One region of the Nonomuraea terrae genome, then DNA from elsewhere that is predicted to be linked to it. Evidence: riboswitches for the same ligand, from Rfam matches in the RefSeq annotation. Region 1 holds a riboswitch; each other region holds the start of a gene.
The links. Region 1 has a riboswitch for thiamine pyrophosphate ahead of thiC (phosphomethylpyrimidine synthase ThiC). Riboswitches for the same ligand answer to the same signal wherever they lie in the genome.

Region 1 (5,678 bases):
CCGGAGATCGCCCGGATCTTCGCGCCCATCAGCGCCAAGCTGACCGACAAGGTGATGCGCGACCTCAACGCCCAGGTGGACGTGGACGGCGACGTGCCCGCCCTGGTCGCCCGCGACTGGCTCAGAGCCGAGGGTTTCGTCCGGTGATGGCGTTAGCCATACCGGGCCACGGGCAGGCCGCCTGATATGTCGGAAACACCACCACCACAGAAGCAGCCGTACCCGGGTCAGACCGGCGAAATGGCCCCCGAGCCGCGCGACGAGATGCGCGGCTACCAGGGCAGGGGCCTGCTGCAGGACAAGAAGTGCCTGATCACCGGCGGCGACTCGGGCATCGGCAGGGCGGTCGCCGTGGCCTTCGCCAAGGAGGGGGCCGACGTCGCGATCGCGTACCTGAACGAGCACGAGGACGCCGCGCACACCCGCAAGCTGGTCGAGGCCACCGGCCGGCGCTGCGTGCCGCTGCCCGGCGACCTGGGCGACCGCGCCCACTGCGCCTCGGTCGTCGAGCAGGCCGTCTCCGAGCTGGGCGGCCTGGACGTCCTGGTCAACAACGTGGCGTACCAGGCGCCGGTGAGCGGCCTGGAGGAGCTGACCGACGAGCAGTGGGAGCACACGTTCGCGGTCAACATCCACAGCTACTTCCGCGTGACCAAGGCCGCCCTGCCCCACCTGCGGGAGGGCGGCGCGATCATCAACACCTCCTCGATCAACGGCCTGCGCGGCAACAAGTCGCTCATCGACTACGCCGCCACGAAGGGCGCCATCAACGCCTTCACCTACTCCATGGCGCAGAACCTGGTCGAACGCGGCATCCGGGTCAACGCCGTGGCACCGGGCCCGGTGTGGACGCCGCTGATCCCGGCGACCATGCCCGAGGAGAAGGTGGGCAAATTCGGTCAGCAGGTGCCGATGCAGCGGGCCGCCGACCCGGACGAGATCGCCCCTTCGTACGTCTTCTTCGCCTCCGGGCTGATGTCGTCGTACTACACGGGCGAGGTCCTCGCCCCGATCGGCGGCGAGACGCTGCCTGGATGAGCGGAGGCGGCCACCGGTCAGGTTTCCGGCGTGGTGGCCGTTCCCCGATCGTGGGCAAGGAGGCCGGCGCCGCCGCCGGCCTCCTCATTCACCGGCTAGTCGACGTAGATCTCGCCGCCGAGGCGGCGGAACTCGGCGGCCTTCTCGGCGTACCCCTGCTCGCGGATCTCGTGGCTGATGCGCATCGAGCAGAACTTCGGGCCGCACATCGAGCAGAAGTGGGCCGTCTTGGCCGGCGCGGCGGGCAGCGTCTCGTCGTGGAAGGACCGGGCCGTGTCAGGGTCGAGCGACAGGTCGAACTGGTCCTCCCAGCGGAACTCGAACCGCGCGTCCGACAGCGCGTCGTCCCACGCCTGGGCCTGCGGATGCCCCTTGGCCAGGTCCGCGGCGTGGGCGGCGATCTTGTACGTGATCACGCCGGTCTTGACGTCGTCCTTGTCCGGCAGGCCGAGATGCTCCTTCGGGGTGACGTAACAGAGCATCGCGGTGCCGAACCAGCCGATCATGGCGGCCCCGATGCCCGAGGTGATGTGGTCGTAGCCAGGGGCGATGTCGGTCACGAGCGGGCCGAGCGTGTAGAACGGCGCGTCGTCGCAGAGCTCCTGCTGCAGCTCGACGTTCTCCTTGATCTTGTGCATGGGCACGTGGCCCGGGCCCTCGATCATGACCTGCACGTCGTACTCTCGCGCGATCGTGGTCAGCTCCCCGAGCGTGCGCAGCTCGGCGAACTGGGCCTCGTCGTTCGCGTCCGCGATCGAGCCGGGGCGCAGGCCGTCACCGAGCGAGAACGACACGTCGTAGCGGGCCAGGATCTCGCACATCTCGGCGAAGTTCTCGTACAGGAAGCTCTCGCGGTGGTGCGCCAGGCACCAGGCGGCCATGATCGAGCCCCCGCGCGAGACGATGCCGGTCTTGCGGCCGGCGGTCAGCGGCACGTACGACAGCCGCACGCCCGCGTGCACGGTCACGTAGTCGACGCCCTGCTCGCACTGCTCGATCAGGGTGTCGCGGTAGACCTCCCACGACAGCGCCTCGGGGCGCCCCTTGACCTTCTCCAGTGCCTGGTAGATCGGCACGGTCCCGACCGGCACCGGCGAGTTGCGCAGGATCCACTCGCGCGTCTCGTGGATGTCGTCGCCGGTGGACAGGTCCATGATCGTGTCGGCGCCCCACCGGGTGGCCCAGGTCATCTTCTCGACCTCCTCCTCGATGGAGGAGGTCACGGCGGAGTTGCCGATGTTGGCGTTGATCTTGACGAGGAAGTTCCTGCCGATGATCATCGGCTCGGACTCGGGGTGGTTGACGTTCGCGGGGATGATGGCCCGTCCGGCCGCCACCTCCTGCCGGACGAATTCGGGGGTGACCCCCTCGCGCACGGCGATGAACTCCATCTCCTTGGTCACGATCCCGCGCCGGGCGCAGCCGACCTGGGTGACCGGCTCTCCCTTCTCGCGGCGCTCGGCAACCCAGGGCTCGCGCAGCCGCGGCAGACCACGCCGCAGGTCAGGCTCGTACGAGGGGTCGGTGTACGGGCCCGAGGTGTCGTACAGCGTCACCGCCGATCCGTTGGACAGGTGCACCTGCCGCATCGGCACGCGCAGGTCACCGGTGTAGATCTTGGAGAATCGGGGCTGGTGCGCGTCAGTCATCGCGCAAACTCCCTTCGCCGGCATTACCCGGAGCAGGTTCTGGCGGTCGGCGGCTTTCAGCCGTCCTCTCAGCCCGATGTGCAGGGCTCCCGCGTTGGACGGCGGTGATCGTACCCACGCCCGGCATCGCCTGAAACATGGTGCGTTTGTGTGAATTGATGTTTGGTGACCCTCCTGGGCGGTACGGACCACTTCGGGGGGACTATGAAGAAGATCGTCGCTGTCGCCGGACTCGTGGTGCTGGCCGCGGTCGGCGCCACCGCAGCCGCTGGGGACGGTAGCGACCAGCGCGAAGTGAGCCAGGAACAGTACGACACGCTGATCGCCCAGTGTCGCTACGCGGACACCGGACCCGCGAGGTGCCGCGCGGAGGTCAGACGGACGTACCGCGTCGGCAACGAGGACACGGAGCTCGACTGCCGCGCGTACGCCGGCGTGGCCGTGTGCGGCGAGCTCAAACTCAGCAAGACCGAGCGCCGGTGCGTGCGCGAGTCCACCGAGCAGGGATTGTCCCTCCGCCGCGCCGAAGTGGAGTGCTACACGCGATCGTGAGGAGCTGACATCGGTTGATCATCGTGGGCGTGGACGGCTCCCGTACCGGCCTTGACGCCGCCGGCTGGGCCGCCACCGAGGCGAAGCTGCGGGGGGCGCCGCTCACCGTGGCCTACGCCGTGCCGAAGTGGTTGTGCGAGCAGGAGGCCCTCCACTACGCCGAGGTGGCCCGGTGGATGCGCGACTCCGCCCACACCGTGCTGACCGCGGCGCAGGACCGCGCCCGCCGCGAGTGGCCGCAGGTCAGCGTGGAAGGCGTGCTGCTGCCCGGCGACCCTCGATCGGCCCTGGTCAAGGCGTCGGAACGGGCCGAGCTGCTGGTCGTCGGCAACCGCGGCGTCGGCGGCGTACGCGGGCTGCTCATCGGCTCGGCCGCGCACGGGGTCGCCACGCACGCCCGGACGAACGTCGTGCTCGTCCAGCACCAGCCGGCCGTCTCACGCGGCGAGATCGTGGCCGGGACCGACAACTCCCCCGGCGCCGAGCGCGCGATCGAGTTCGCCTTCCGCGAAGCAGGGCTGCGGGGCGCCCGGCTGCGCGTCGTGTACGCCTGGGCCTGGCCCCGGTCCACCGGCTTCGAGCCTGCCGACCGCGACAGCGAACAGGACGCGCTGGACCTGCTGAAAGACCGGCTGACCGGCCACCGCGACCGGCACCCCGCGGTCGACGTGGTTCCCGAGGTCGTGCACGGGCACCCGCTGGAGGTGCTGAAAGAGGCCGCGGTGGGCGCGGACCTGCTGGTCGTCGGCTCGCGCGGGCACGGGCAGCTCGCGGGCATGCTGCTCGGCTCCATCAGCCAGGCCCTGCTGCACCACGCGCCCTGCCCCCTGGCCGTGGTCCGCACTAGTTCATGACGATGGGCGCCATCCGCGGCTTGGCCAGCCGTACGTAGTCGTCCGTGGCCAGCGCCACCGAGCGGTCGAGGCGGGCGGCGTTGAAGTACAGCTCGGGCTGCCCCAGCAGCGACGGGTCGGCGACCAGCTCCAGCCGCGGGTCGTAGCTGAACGGCAGCACCGTCCCGCTGACGCTGCCCGCCAGCTCCTCGGCCTTGTCCTTGCCGGCGAAGCCGACGTACGTGCCGTCGAGCAGCTCCTTGACGGCCTGCAGGTCGAGCCGGGCGTCGCCGGGCACGACGGCCAGCACGTGCCGCGTCTGCTTCTTGCCGATCTTGACCATCACGATCAGGCACTTGGCCGCCTGCGACACGTCGTGCCCGCGCAACGCGCTGACCTCGTCCGTACGCCCCTCGGGAGCGTGGTCGATCAGCCGGTAGCGCGCTCCTGCCGCGTCCATGTCGGCGATCAGCCGCTCGTAGGCGGCGTACGGCTCACCAGTCACTGCTCAGCATCTCCTTCACCGCGGCGATCCGGTCCTCGTCGCGCCGGTAGAACACCCACTGTTTGATCTTCCTGCCGCGGATCAGGCCCGCCTTCGCGAGCACCTTGAGATGCTCGCCGCAGGTCGGCTGGCTCACGCCCAGCTTCTCGGCGATGAACAGCGAGCAGACGCCGTCGCGCACGAGGTCGCCCTCGCGCTGCGGCGAGAAGTGGCGCGCGGGGTCGCGCAGCCATTCCAGGATCCGCAGCCGCTTGTCATTGGCCAACGCCTTGACCAGGTCGACATCCAGCACCACGGCATTATGGCAATTAGCTAATTCCCTGTCTATGGGGGCGCCCTCCACTTGGCTCAGCACCCTGGAGTGGGCCACCTACACGGCCCTTCACCCCGGCACCGGCGCTCGTGGCCGCCGAAGCGACGTTCTCCCACCCACGGAGAGAACCGCCGACGGCGACCTCGCGCAGCGGACGATCAGGAGGACGCCTCCACAACGGGCGGCCCTTTCGCTGACCGGCGCCAGCACGCCCCCCGCCAGGAGCACGGGAGGACCTTCGCCGGCCTTCACCAACACGCCCCTGTCAGGAGGACGCCTTCACCACAGAAGGACCTTCGCCGGCCTACACCAACACGCAGCCCGTCAGGAGGACGCCTTCACCACAGAAGGACCTTCGCCGGCCTACACCAACACGCAGCCCGTCAGGAGGACGCCTTCACCACAGGAGGACCTTCGCTGGCCTGCACCAACACGAAGCCCTGCCCCCGGAACGCCAACTGCATGGCCTCGCCGCTCCCCCGCCCGATCAGCGCGCCCGCCTTCATCGTCCGGTTGACGCCGACCTGCAACCCCGCACTCCAGCAGACCGCCGCCTGCCCATCGACGAACGTCGGCATGCGCGCCACGTCGAGCAACACCGGCGTGCCATGAGTGGTCACCGCGACCCATCCGGTGCCGGTGACCGTGGTGTTGAACAACCCACCGGCCGCCACCCCGGCCCCCTGGACCCGCTGGATGTCCCAGGTCATCTGCGGCTGGAACGCCAGCAGATTACGCCCGTTGACCGTGATCCCCTCGTTCTCCAGATAGAACAGGTGGATGTCGTC
Region 2 (5,678 bases), on a different contig from region 1:
CGCCCAGGGTCTCGCGGCCAAGGATCTGAAGGCCGAGAAGAAGTCGGGCCTGCGCGTCCACAACCGCACGGGCCAGCCGTGCGACGTCTGCGGCGACACGATCCGCGAGGTCTCGTTCGCCGACTCCTCGCTGCAGTACTGCCCCACCTGCCAGACGGGCGGCAAGCCGCTGGCCGACCGCCGCCTGTCCCGGCTGCTCAAGTAGCGTCGTCAGGCCCGTACGGGCACCGGCTCCGCGGCGCGCGCCCGCGCGCGCAGGCCGACGGCGGCGATGACGGCGGCCAGCAGTGTGGCCGTCACCGGCACCACCAGAGCGGCCCGCATGGCGGCGAGCCCGGCCTCGGCGCCCGTCGCCGCGCCCAGGGCGGCCACGTTCACCGCCGTCACCGCCGACAGCCCGAGCGCCGCGCCGAACTGGAACGAGGAGTTGATCAGACCGCCGGCCAGGCCCTGCTCGTGCTCGGCGATGCCGTCGGTGGCCACGATGGTGAGCGGGCCGTAGACGAAGGCGAACATCAGGCCGATCAGCAGCATCGACGGCAGCATGGCGGCGTACACCCAGTCCAGGCCGACGCCGAGGAAGAGCGCGTAGGCCAGCAGGCCCGACAGCAGGCCGGCGAACACGACCTTGGCGTTGCCGTACCGGTTGACCAGCCACGGGGTCAGGATGGGGGCGAGCACCACGTCGGCGGCGGCGGCCAGCATCGCCAGGCCGGTCTGGATGGTGGACCAGCCGCGCAACTCCTGCAAATAGAGCGTGACCAGGAACTGGAAGCCGAAGAACGAGGCCGTGAGCAGGGCGGCCGTCACGTTGGCCCGGACCAGCGCCTTCGACCTGAAGATGCCCAGGCGCACCAGCGGATGGGCGGCGCGGCGTTCCACGGCGACGAACGCCGCCAGCAGCGCCAGCCCGCCCGCGAAGGCGGCGACGGTGAGCGGCCACCCGTCGGCCGGGTGCTCCAGGCGTACGACGCCGTAGACCAGCAGCATCATCGCGGTCGTGACGAGGACCGCGCCCGTCAGGTCGAACCCGCCCGCGGCGGGCCGTTCGCCGTCCGGCTTCCTCAGCAACGGGATGGCGGCGGCCAGGATCACCGCCGACATCAGCACCGGCGCGAAGAACACCCAGCGCCAGCCGAACGCCGTCAGCAGGCCGCCGATCACCAGGCCGAGCGCGAACCCGCCCGCGGCCGTCCCCGCGTAGATCAGCAGCGCCCGGTTGCGCACCGGGCCCTCGGGAAAGGTCGTGGTGATCAGCGACAGGCCGGCCGGCGTCATGAACGCGGCGGCGACCCCCGTGACGAACCGCGCCACGAGCAGCACCCACCCTTCGTCCGCGAAGCCGCCGAGCCCGGAGAAGACGAGGAAGACCACCAGCCAGAGCAGGAACATCCGCCGCCTGCCCAGCAGGTCGGCCGCCCGGCCGCCGAGCAGCATGAACCCGCCGTAGCCGAGCACGTACGCGCTCACGACGCCGCTCAGCATGCCGGTGGACAGCCCCAGGTCGGCCCGGATGGAGGGGAGGGCGACGTTCAGCATGGCCACGTCGATGCCCTCAAGGAAGATGGCTCCGCACAGAACAGCGAGTACGCCCCAAGAACGGGCAGAAACTGGCATCACGGTTACCTTTCGGCAGGTCGGTTATCTCTTGTAACCGTCCACATCATGGGCCAGTATGAAATGTCGTGGAAGACGGCACTTTAAGGTCACTCAGTTACTGCGAAAGCACCGTGGACGACGACTACGACGCCCGTCAGTGGGACACCCGGGAGGACTGCGAGGTCCGGCAGATCCTCGACCGCATCGCCGACAAGTGGTCGCTGCTGGTCATCGCCCTGCTCGACTGCCAGAGCCTGCGCTTCACCCAGCTCCGCCGCGAGATCGACGGCGTCAGCCAGCGCATGCTCAGCGTCACCCTGCGCCAGCTCGAACGCGACGGCCTGGTCACCCGCACGGTCCACCCCGTGGTGCCGCCACGGGTCGACTACGCGCTGACGCCGCTCGGCCGTACGTTGCACCAGACCATCAAGGCGCTGGTCACCTGGACGGAGGAGCACCGGGGGGAGATCGCGGCGGCGCGTGCCGACTACGACGCGCGGCGCGAGATGATGGAGACATGACCGTTCCCGAGATCGAGGCCAACGCCCTCCCCGACGACGCCTACCTGCTCGACGTCCGTGAGCAGGAAGAATGGCTGGCAGGGCACGCGCCGCAGGCCGTCCACATCCCGATGACGCAGATCCAGGGCCGCCTCGACGAGGTCCCCGCCGACCGCACGGTCTACGTCGTCTGCCGGGTGGGTGGCCGGTCGATGCAGGTGGCGGCGTGGCTCAACCAGCTCGGCCGCGACGCGGTCAACGTGGCGGGCGGCATGCAGTCGTGGGAGGCGGCGAGCCGTCCGATGGAGAGCGAGACCGGCCAGCCGCCGTTCGTCGCCTGAGCCCGGGAGAGGGGCGCCGCGCTGACCCTGGCCCGCTCCGTCGAGGGGCGGTCTGGCGGTCTGGTGAAGGGTTAGGGCATCATGGGGGCGTAAAGCCGGGTTGATCCTGGCTTTGCCATACCTGTCAACGCGGGAGCTTGGGGCTTACCAGGCTGAGAGGGCGACTGAGCGCTGTCGCCGACCGCACGAACCTGTCCGGGTAATGCCGGCGTAGGGAGTGTGCGATGACGCACGGCGTCGAAGAAGTCCCCCTGACCCTCGAAGGACGGCCGCCGAAGACGCTGGGCGTGCTCGACCAGGGTGCGCTCTGGGCCAACCTGGGGGTCAGCCTGCTCGGCTTCTCCGGGGCGCTGTTCCTGATCGACCCCCTCGACGGCGTCCCGCTCTCGCTGGGCGCGGCGCTCCTCGCCACCGTGATCGGCAGCCTGATCGGCACCGCCATGGTCGGCCTGTCGGCCATCCCGGGCACCCGGACGGGACAGCCCGCGATGGTGCTGCTGCGCGGGCTGTTCGGGGCCAGGATGTCGTACGTCCCCACGGTGCTGAACATCGTGCAGATGCTCGGCTGGGGCGCCTTCGAGCTGTGGGTGATCGCCAAGGCGGCCAACGCGATGTTCGGCGGGATCCCGTACGAGGCGTGGGTGATCGTGGCGGGTGTGCTGACCACCGCGCTGACGATCTGGCCGCTCGGCGCGATCCGGGTGCTGCGCCGGTACGTCACCATCGGGGTGATCATCTCGATGCTCTGGTTCGCCTGGCACATGATCTCCGACGCGCCCCCGTACACGGGCGGCTCGTGGGAGGCGTTCGCGCCGGCGGTCGACTACGTGATCGCGCTGTCGGTGTCGTGGGTGCCGATGGCCGCCGACTTCGCCCGGCACTCGCGGTCGAGCAAGGCCGCGTTCACCGGCGTGGTCGGGGGCTACACGCTGGCCCAGGTGGCCTGCCTCGGCCTCGGCGTGTACGCGGTCGCGATCGCGGGAGCCGAGGCGGTGGCGGCCGACTCGACGTCGGTGTTCGGCACGTTCGTCGCGGTGCCGCTGGGCGTGCTGTTCTTCGCCGTCCTGACGCTGCGCGAGACCGACCAGTCGTTCGCCAACGTCTACTCCACCACCATGTCGCTGCAGAACCTCATGCCGCGCGTGGACCGGCGCGTCTTCTCCGTCGCCATCGGCGTGCTGACCGTCGGCATCGCCCTGGTGGTGGACGTCAACTCCTACGGCGCGTTCCTGGGCGTGATCGGGGCGGTGTTCGTGCCGATGTTCGCGGTGCTCGCCGTCGAGTACTTCCTCTTCGGCGGCTCCCGCTCGTGGAACACCGCCGAGGACGCGCCTTCGCGCTGGTCGATGCTGGTGCCGTGGGCGCTCGGCTTCGTCGCGTACTGGCTGACCACCTCCACCCCGACCGTCGCCGGGTGGGACCAGATCTGGGCGGGCCTGCGCGATGCCATCGGCTTCACCCGCGAGCCGTGGATGAACGGCGCCCTCGGCGGCGCGGTCGTCGCGGCACTCGTGACCGCCGTGATCGGCCTGGTGCGGCAGCGCCGCTCAGCTGCCCGCTGAGACGCGCCGCTCGACGTTGAGGAGGTGCTGCTTGGCGGCCGCGCCTCCGGCGTAGTCGCCGAGCGAGCCGTCGGCGCGCACCACCCGGTGACACGGGGCGATCACGCAGACGGGGTTGGAGGCCAGCGCGTTGCCGATCGCCCGCAGCGCGCGCGGCCGGCCGATGCTCTCGCCGATCTCCTCCAGCGTCGTGGTGGTGCCGTAGGGGACGGCCATCGTCTTCTGCAGCACCGTACGAGCGAACGGGGTGGCGAGCGTCAGGTCGACCGGCGTGGCGAACGCCCGCAGCCGGCCCGAGAAGTAGGCGTCGAGCTCTCTGCGCACCGGGTCGAGCCGGCGCGGGTCGGGCCCGATGGAATCGCCCATATGCCTGCTGATCAGCTCGAACACATCGTTTTCCGCCTCGAAGCTGCAGGCCGCGATGCCCTTGCCGGTCACCGCTAGCACGAGCCGGCCCACGGCGCCGTCATAGGCGCCGAACGCGATGGCGGGCGGCCTCACTCCCCGATAGGTGCTGGAGGTCACCCGTAGCAGGGCATCGAGATCGGAACTCGACATTCCCCTCACCCTCCCCACCCGTCGAGAATCACCGTGACCGCAGCGTATCGGACGGATCGCCCGACGCACCCACCGCGCCACGGGCACTATGGAGGTGTGGGGGACCAATGGGCCGGTAGTGACGAGGAGATCGCCCGCGCGGTGCTCGCCAGCTCACCCAACGCCGTGGTCGCGCTCGACCGCGACCAGACCGTTCTGGTGTGGAACGATGCGGCCGAGCGCATGTTCGGCCACCCGGCGCAGGAGATGCTCGGGCGCCGGGCGCCGATCGTGCCCGATGAGCTGACCGCCGAGCACAACGCCGTGCTGGAGCGCGTACGCACCGGCGAGCCCGTGTCGCTGCACACCAAGCGGCTGCGCCGCGACGGCACGGTGCTCGACGTCCGCGTGGACATCGGCGCCCTGCGCCTCGGCAGCGCCGTGGCCGGGTACGTCTTCGTGCACCACCCGGCGCGGGCCGACGAGCTCGCCCGGCACCGGATGGCGCGCCGGGCCAGGCTGGTGCGCCGGCTCACCGACGTGGTCGGCGACATCAACTCCGAGCTGGAGCTGCCCGCCGTGCTCGACCGGATCTCGGCCAGCCTCACCGAGCTGACCGGGGCGGACGCCGGCGGGTTCGTGCTCATCGAGGGCGAACGCCTGCGGCTGGTGAGCACGTACCGGCTGCCGGAGGCGCTCAGGGGCATCACCACCGACCTGCGTACGAGCCTGGTGGACAAGCTGTTACGCACCGGCAAGACCGTGCTGCTGGAGTCCGACGGGCTGGACGACCTGGTGTGGGCGCGGCTCGACGGCCTGCACACCATCGCGCTGGGCCTCGCGGCCGTCGGCGGCCGGCCGTACGGCGCTCTGTACGCGCTGTTCGCCCGGCGCATCCCCGGACACCTGGAGCTGGAGCTGCTGGAGCTGCTCGCCGGCCACGCGGGCATCGCCGTCGGCAACGCCGTGGCCTACCAGGAGGCGGTACGCCAGCGGGCGCACGAACGGGCCGTGTTCGACGCCAGCGCCGACGGCATCGCCCTGCTCGACCATTACGGGCGCGTGGTGCGCTGGAACCCGGCCGCCGCAGGGCTGACGGGGCTGCCCGCCGAGGCCGTCGTCGGCGGCCCGCCGCCGTT
Region 3 (5,678 bases), on a different contig from region 1:
AACATGGGCTTCATCATCACGCCCGAGCAGCTGCAGGCGGCGGCGACGGCCGTACAGGAGGAGACGCTGATCGCCCGGACGGGCGGCGCGCCGACGCTGGCGGTGGGCATCTCCCAGATCTTCTCCGGGTTCCTCGGGGGCCAGGCGCTGCAGGCGTTCTGGTACCACTTCGCGATCATGTTCGAGGCGCTGTTCATCCTCACCACCGTCGACGCCGGCACCCGCGTCGGGCGCTTCATGCTCCAGGACACCATCGGCAACCTGTGGAAGCCGATGGGCCGGGTGAGCTGGTGGCCGAGCGTCTACATCTCCAGCGCCGTCGTCGTGGCGGCCTGGGGTTACTTCCTCTACCAGGGCGTCAACGACCCGCTCGGCGGCATCAACCAGCTGTTCCCGTTGTTCGGCATCGCCAACCAGCTGCTCGCCGCGGTGGCGCTCACCGTCGCCACCACTCTGCTGATCAAGAGCGGGCGGCTGAAATGGGCCTGGGTCACGGCGGTGCCCCTGGCCTGGGACGTCGCCGTCACGCTGACGGCGAGCTGGCAGAAGATCTTCTCGCCCGACCCGGGGCTCGGCTTCTTCGCCCAGCGCGACCGCTACCAGACCGCGCTCGACCAGGGCCAGTTGCTCGCGCCCGCCCGGACGGAGGACGCGATGCGGCAGATCGTGATCAACTCGACCGTCGACGGCATCCTGGCGGCCCTGTTCGCCATTCTGATCATCGTCGTCATCGTGGACGCCATGCGGGTGTGGGTGAAGGCGATCAGATCGCCGGAGCCGCTGCCGAGCACGGAGGAGCCGTTCCAGGAGTCGAAGATCCTCGCGCCGTCCGGCCTCATCCCCACCCGCGAGGAACGGGAGGCGATGGCCAGGGCCACAGCGGGGAGCTGAGCGTCAGGGCGCGAGCCACCGCTCGGTCGGCCAGGTCTCGCGCCTCCAGGCGCTGTCCCAGAACATCCACTCGTACGCCGCCGCCCGGCAGTACGCCCGCTCCATGGCCGCGCGGGTGTCCGGCCCGGCGGCGGCGGCGAGCCGGTCGGCGACGGCCTTGGCCTGCTCCACGGAGGCCGCGAAGCCGGGGTCGGAGTAGGTGGAGATCCACTTCCCGTACGGGTGGCCGTCCAGGTCGCCGGCCCTGCCGAGCAGCGCCGTGCCGACGTCCTGATAGATCCAGAAGCACGGCAGCACCGCCGCCGCGATCACCGGGTACGGCGCGGTGAGCGCGGTCGCCTGCAGGAACGACGCGTACGCCAGGCACGTCGGCGACGTGGCGACGCCCTCGGCGTCGGCGCCCAGGTCGGCGACGTAGCCGGCGTGCAGCAGGCGCTCGGCGGCCAGCGCGGTGTGCGCGCTCTGCGCGTAGAACGCGGCCTCCGCCGGGTCGCCGGCGCGGGCCGACGCCGTGGCGAGCGTCTTGGAGAACGCCTCCAGATAGCGGCCGTCCTGCACGATGTAGAACGCGAACCGCTCGGGTTCGAGCGTGCCGTCGCCGAGTGCGACGTTGAACGGGTGGTCGTGGATGGCCTTCATCAACTCGGCCGTGCGCTGCCACATGTCGTCGCAGAACATGACGTCCCTTCGCTAGTGCGAACTAGAGCAGGTTCGACGGGTGTGATCTCAGCCCGGACGCCCGGGCACCCCGCGTCAACGCGCCGACTGTAACACGGGATTAGCCGGACATCTTGTACGTCAGCCCTCATGTGGGTTGTTACCTGGCGATTCATTCCAAGATCAGGCAGTTACTCCTTGATCAACATCCAGGTTTCGGCTGCCGTTAACCCGGCCTGATATGTCCCTTTGTAACGTTCGTCCCAGTCACGCGCCCTCCTCCCCGTGCGATCCCGATCGGGATCAGGACGCGGTCGGTGATCAGGCCCTGACCTCCTTCCCTCTGCACGACCATGTCCGAGGAGACGCATGTCCACGGAAACCCTGACGTCCGCCGGCGCGCCCATCGACGCGTACGGCACGCCGCTGATCGACGCCGCGGACCTCGTCCCCGGAGCCCGCGTCCTGATCAAGGACGAGACCCGGTACGCCTCCGGCAGCCACAAGGAACCCGCGGCGCGGGCCGTGGTGGCCCGCGCCGCCGCCGACGGGTACCGCCATGTGGTGGTCGCGACGTGCGGCAACTACGGCCGCGCGATGGCGATGGCGTGCCGCGCTGCCGGCATGACCTGCACAATCGTCCTGCCCGAGGGCTGGAGCGACGGTGGCGCGTGGATGCGCGCCGCGGGGGCTCACGTGCATCTGGTGCCCGGCAGCTACGAGGACGCCGTGGACGAGTCCCGCCGGGTGGCCGCGGAGGAGGGCGCGGTCGACGGCAACGTGGACGGCCCGTACGCGGACGCGGTGTTCGAGGGACACGGCGTGGTGGTCCCCGCGCTGCGGGAGGCCCTCGGCGAGCCGCCCGCGGCGCTGTGGGTCCCGGTGGGCAACGGCACCACGACGATCGCCGTCCACCGGCGGATGCGGGCACTCGGCTGGTCCAGCGTGATCAACGGTGTGTGTTCCGCGGGCAACAACCCGGTGGTGACGAGCTGGCCCGGCGAGTACCGGATGTTGCCGCCGGACGCCGTCACGGCGTCGGACCACAACCAGCCGCTGGTCAACTGGCACGCCCTGCAGGGCGCCGAGGCCATGGCGGCCATCGCCGACACCGGCGGCGCGGTGTTCGGGGTCCACGACGAGCAGTTGATCGAGGCCAGGGCCGCGCTCACCCCGTACGGTGCGAGCCCGACCGCGGCCGGGGCGGCGGCCCTGGCCGGGCTGCTCGCGCGCGCCCGCGCGGCGGGCCCGCTGTCCGGAACCCACGTCGTGCTGCTCAGCGGACGCTGACCGTACCTGCCGCACCTGATCGGGGAAACGATGACCGCACTGACCGGAGGCGGCCCCGCGCTGCTCTTCGCGCGCACCAAGGTGACCCGGGACGACCAGCGGGTCTTCGTCGCCAAGCTGGCCGCGCTGGCCGTGCTGACCGCCGTGGGGGTGGTCCTCGCGCTGCGCCCGGAGTTACCCCTGGTCGCCGTGGGCGTGGTGATCCTCGCCGCGATGTACACGCACGCCGTCGAGTTGCAGCACCAGTGCCTGCACCACTCGGCGTTCCGCAGGCCCTGGCCGCACCGGCTGGCCGGCGTCCCGCTGGGCCTGCCCCTGATGGTGGTCTACAGCCACTACCGCCTGCGTCACCTGCAGCATCACCGTTATCTCGGCACGCCCCAGGACACCGAGTTCTTCGGCTTCGACACCCGGGCACCGCTGACCGTGTCACACCTGGTACGCGGGCTGCTCGACTACCGGCGGCTCGCCTCGGTCCTGTGGGAGGTGCTGCTCGCCGCCACGGGCCGCTGGACGTACGGGTTCGGCGCGGTCAGCCCGGCCATGCGCCGCCGCATCGTCGTGGACCACCTGGTCCTGGGCGGGGCCGTCCTGGCCGCGCTCGGCGTCGCCGTGGCCGGGTACGGCCAGTACCCGCTCCGGCTGTGGGTGCTGCCCCTCCTGCTCGCGGTGCCACTGCACTTCCTCGTGGAGCTGCCCGAGCACGTCCTCTGCGACACCGACAGCACCGATGTGCTGCGCAACACGCGGTCGATCAGGGGGAGCCGGCTGAGCACCTGGTTCACCAACGGCAACAACCTGCACATCGAGCACCATGCCGCGATGAGCGTGCCGATCAACCTGCTGCCCGGCCGTCACGAGGAGACCCGCCGCCACGCCGTCCACGTGGAGCGTACGTACGCGGACTTCTACCGCACCCTCTGGGCGGCCCTTCGCCGGCCGCACGGGAGAGGTGAGGCATGAGCGACATGCGCATCGCCGGCCCGGCGGAGGCGTCCCACGGTTCCGCCACGGGATCGCGGGACGCGGCCCCGGCCTTCGACGTGCTCGCCGCCGTCGCCGAGCAGGCACACCGAACGCCCGGCGCCCCGGCTCTGATCGACACGACGGGGCAGACCTCGTACGCGGCGCTGGTGGCGGAGGTGGACCGGCTGGCGGGCGTGCTGGCGGCCGCCGGGGTCGGGCCCGGTGACCTGGTCGGGCTGTGCCTGCCGCGCGGGCGGGCGGCGGTGACGGCGCTGCTCGCGGTGTTGCGCGCCGGGGCCGGGTACGTGCCGCTCGATCCCGGCTATCCGGCGGCGCGGCTGGCGCTGATGCTGGAGGACACGCGACCCAGGGTCGTCCTGGTGGACGCCGACCCGCCGCTGCCCGCCGGCACCCCGGTGCTGCGCCTGGAAGAGGCCGGCCCGGCCGACGCGCCGCCGCCCGCCGCCGCCGCGTCTCCGGACGACGCCGCCTATGTCATCTTCACCTCCGGCTCCACCGGCCGTCCCAAGGGCGTGCTGGTGCCCCGGCGCGGCTGGTCGCACTTCTGCGAGGTGGCCCGGGACGCGTACGGCATTGGGCCTGACGACCGCGTGCTCCAGTTCGCCTCGCTCAGCTTCGACGCGAGCGTCCAGGAGATCTTCCCCGCGCTGATCGCGGGCGCGGCCGTCGTCGTCCGCGACGAGGACATGATCAGCCGGCCGGACCTGTTCCTCGACCGCTGCGCCGACCTCGGCGTCACCGTGCTCGCCATGGCCACCGCGTACTGGCGGGAGCTCGTGTCCGCGATCGACAGGCACGAGGCGGCGCTGCCGGCGAGCGTCCGCATGGTGATCATCGGCGGGGAGGCGGCGCATGCCCGGACCGTCGAGCGCTGGCGCGCACGGGTCCGCCCCGGCGTGCGGCTGCTCAACACCTACGGCCCGACAGAGACGATCGTCACGGCGACCGTCGCCGACCTGACCTCCTGGTCCGGTGCCGACCCGGTGCCGATCGGGTTTCCGCTGCCAGGAGTGACCTGCCGGGTCGTCGGGCCGGACGGCACCGAGGCCGCCGCCGGGCAGCCGGGCGAGCTGCGCATCGGCGGCGCCGCCTTGGCCACCGGCTACCTGCGCCGGCCCGAGACGACGGCGGAGCGGTTCGTCCCGGGGCCGGGCGGAGCACCCGAGTACCGCACCGGTGACCGCGTACGGCGGCTGCCCGACGGGACGCTGGAGTATCTGGGCCGGCTCGACCGGCAGGTGAAGATCCGCGGCTTCCGGGTGGAGCCCGCGGAGGTGGAGGCGGCGCTGCGCCGGCTCGCGGGCGTCGCCGACGCGGTGGTGCTGGCCGACGAGAGCGGCGGGCAGACACGGCTGGTGGCACACCTGATCGCGGAGGACGGCCGTACGGACGCGACCGAGGTGCGCCGGCGCCTGCGCGAGCAGGTGCCGCACCACCTCGTGCCGGCCGTGATCCGCTGCCACGAGTCCTTTCCGCTCACCCTTCAGGGGAAGGTCGACACGGCCGCGCTGGCGGCCGTGTCGCCTTCCGTGCCGCCTTCCGTGCCGCCGGTTGCGGTCGACGGCGACGTGCCGGGCGGGGACCCGGGCTCGGCGGAAGGCTCGGGCGACACCGCCGAGGCGCGCGTCCGCGCGCTGTGGGAGAACCTGCTCGGCGTCACCGGCATCGGGCCCGCCGACGACTTCTTCGCGCTCGGTGCCGACTCGCTCCAGGCCATCCGCCTGATCAGCCGGCTGCGCCGGGAGTGCGGGGCCGAGCTGGCGCTCAGCGAGCTGTATGCGGCTCCGACGTTCGCGGACATGGTGGCGGCGGTCCGCGCGGCGCCCGGCTCCGCCGGGGACACGCAGGCGGGC

Region 2: it holds a riboswitch for thiamine pyrophosphate, as region 1 does, so the genes downstream of both, ACIBP6_RS30245 (purine-cytosine permease family protein) here and thiC (phosphomethylpyrimidine synthase ThiC) in region 1, are expected to answer to the same signal.
Region 3: it holds a riboswitch for thiamine pyrophosphate, as region 1 does, so the genes downstream of both, ACIBP6_RS39180 (TenA family protein) here and thiC (phosphomethylpyrimidine synthase ThiC) in region 1, are expected to answer to the same signal.

The regions. Positions count from the first base shown of each region.
Region 1 is NZ_JBITLL010000007.1:410,753-416,430, reverse strand. It holds gene ACIBP6_RS35985 (glycine betaine ABC transporter substrate-binding protein) at 1-147, shown strand, start outside; gene ACIBP6_RS35980 (SDR family oxidoreductase) at 187-1,038, shown strand; gene thiC (phosphomethylpyrimidine synthase ThiC) at 1,134-2,687, opposite strand; TPP riboswitch at 2,680-2,790, opposite strand; gene ACIBP6_RS35970 (hypothetical protein) at 2,892-3,239, shown strand; gene ACIBP6_RS35965 (universal stress protein) at 3,263-4,093, shown strand; gene ACIBP6_RS35960 (YbaK/prolyl-tRNA synthetase associated domain-containing protein) at 4,083-4,577, opposite strand; gene ACIBP6_RS35955 (ArsR/SmtB family transcription factor) at 4,567-4,869, opposite strand; gene ACIBP6_RS35950 (AIM24 family protein) at 5,274-5,678, opposite strand, start outside.
Region 2 is NZ_JBITLL010000006.1:204,298-209,975, reverse strand. It holds gene ACIBP6_RS30265 (Fpg/Nei family DNA glycosylase) at 1-205, shown strand, start outside; gene ACIBP6_RS30260 (MFS transporter) at 211-1,617, opposite strand; gene ACIBP6_RS30255 (winged helix-turn-helix transcriptional regulator) at 1,731-2,120, shown strand; gene ACIBP6_RS30250 (rhodanese-like domain-containing protein) at 2,117-2,440, shown strand; TPP riboswitch at 2,560-2,674, shown strand; gene ACIBP6_RS30245 (purine-cytosine permease family protein) at 2,665-4,002, shown strand; gene ACIBP6_RS30240 (methylated-DNA--[protein]-cysteine S-methyltransferase) at 3,988-4,560, opposite strand; gene ACIBP6_RS30235 (PAS domain S-box protein) at 4,657-5,678, shown strand, end outside.
Region 3 is NZ_JBITLL010000008.1:188,067-193,744, reverse strand. It holds gene ACIBP6_RS39185 (carbon starvation CstA family protein) at 1-891, shown strand, start outside; gene ACIBP6_RS39180 (TenA family protein) at 895-1,569, opposite strand; TPP riboswitch at 1,557-1,652, opposite strand; gene ACIBP6_RS39175 (pyridoxal-phosphate dependent enzyme) at 1,918-2,838, shown strand; gene ACIBP6_RS39170 (fatty acid desaturase family protein) at 2,869-3,801, shown strand; gene ACIBP6_RS39165 (amino acid adenylation domain-containing protein) at 3,798-5,678, shown strand, end outside.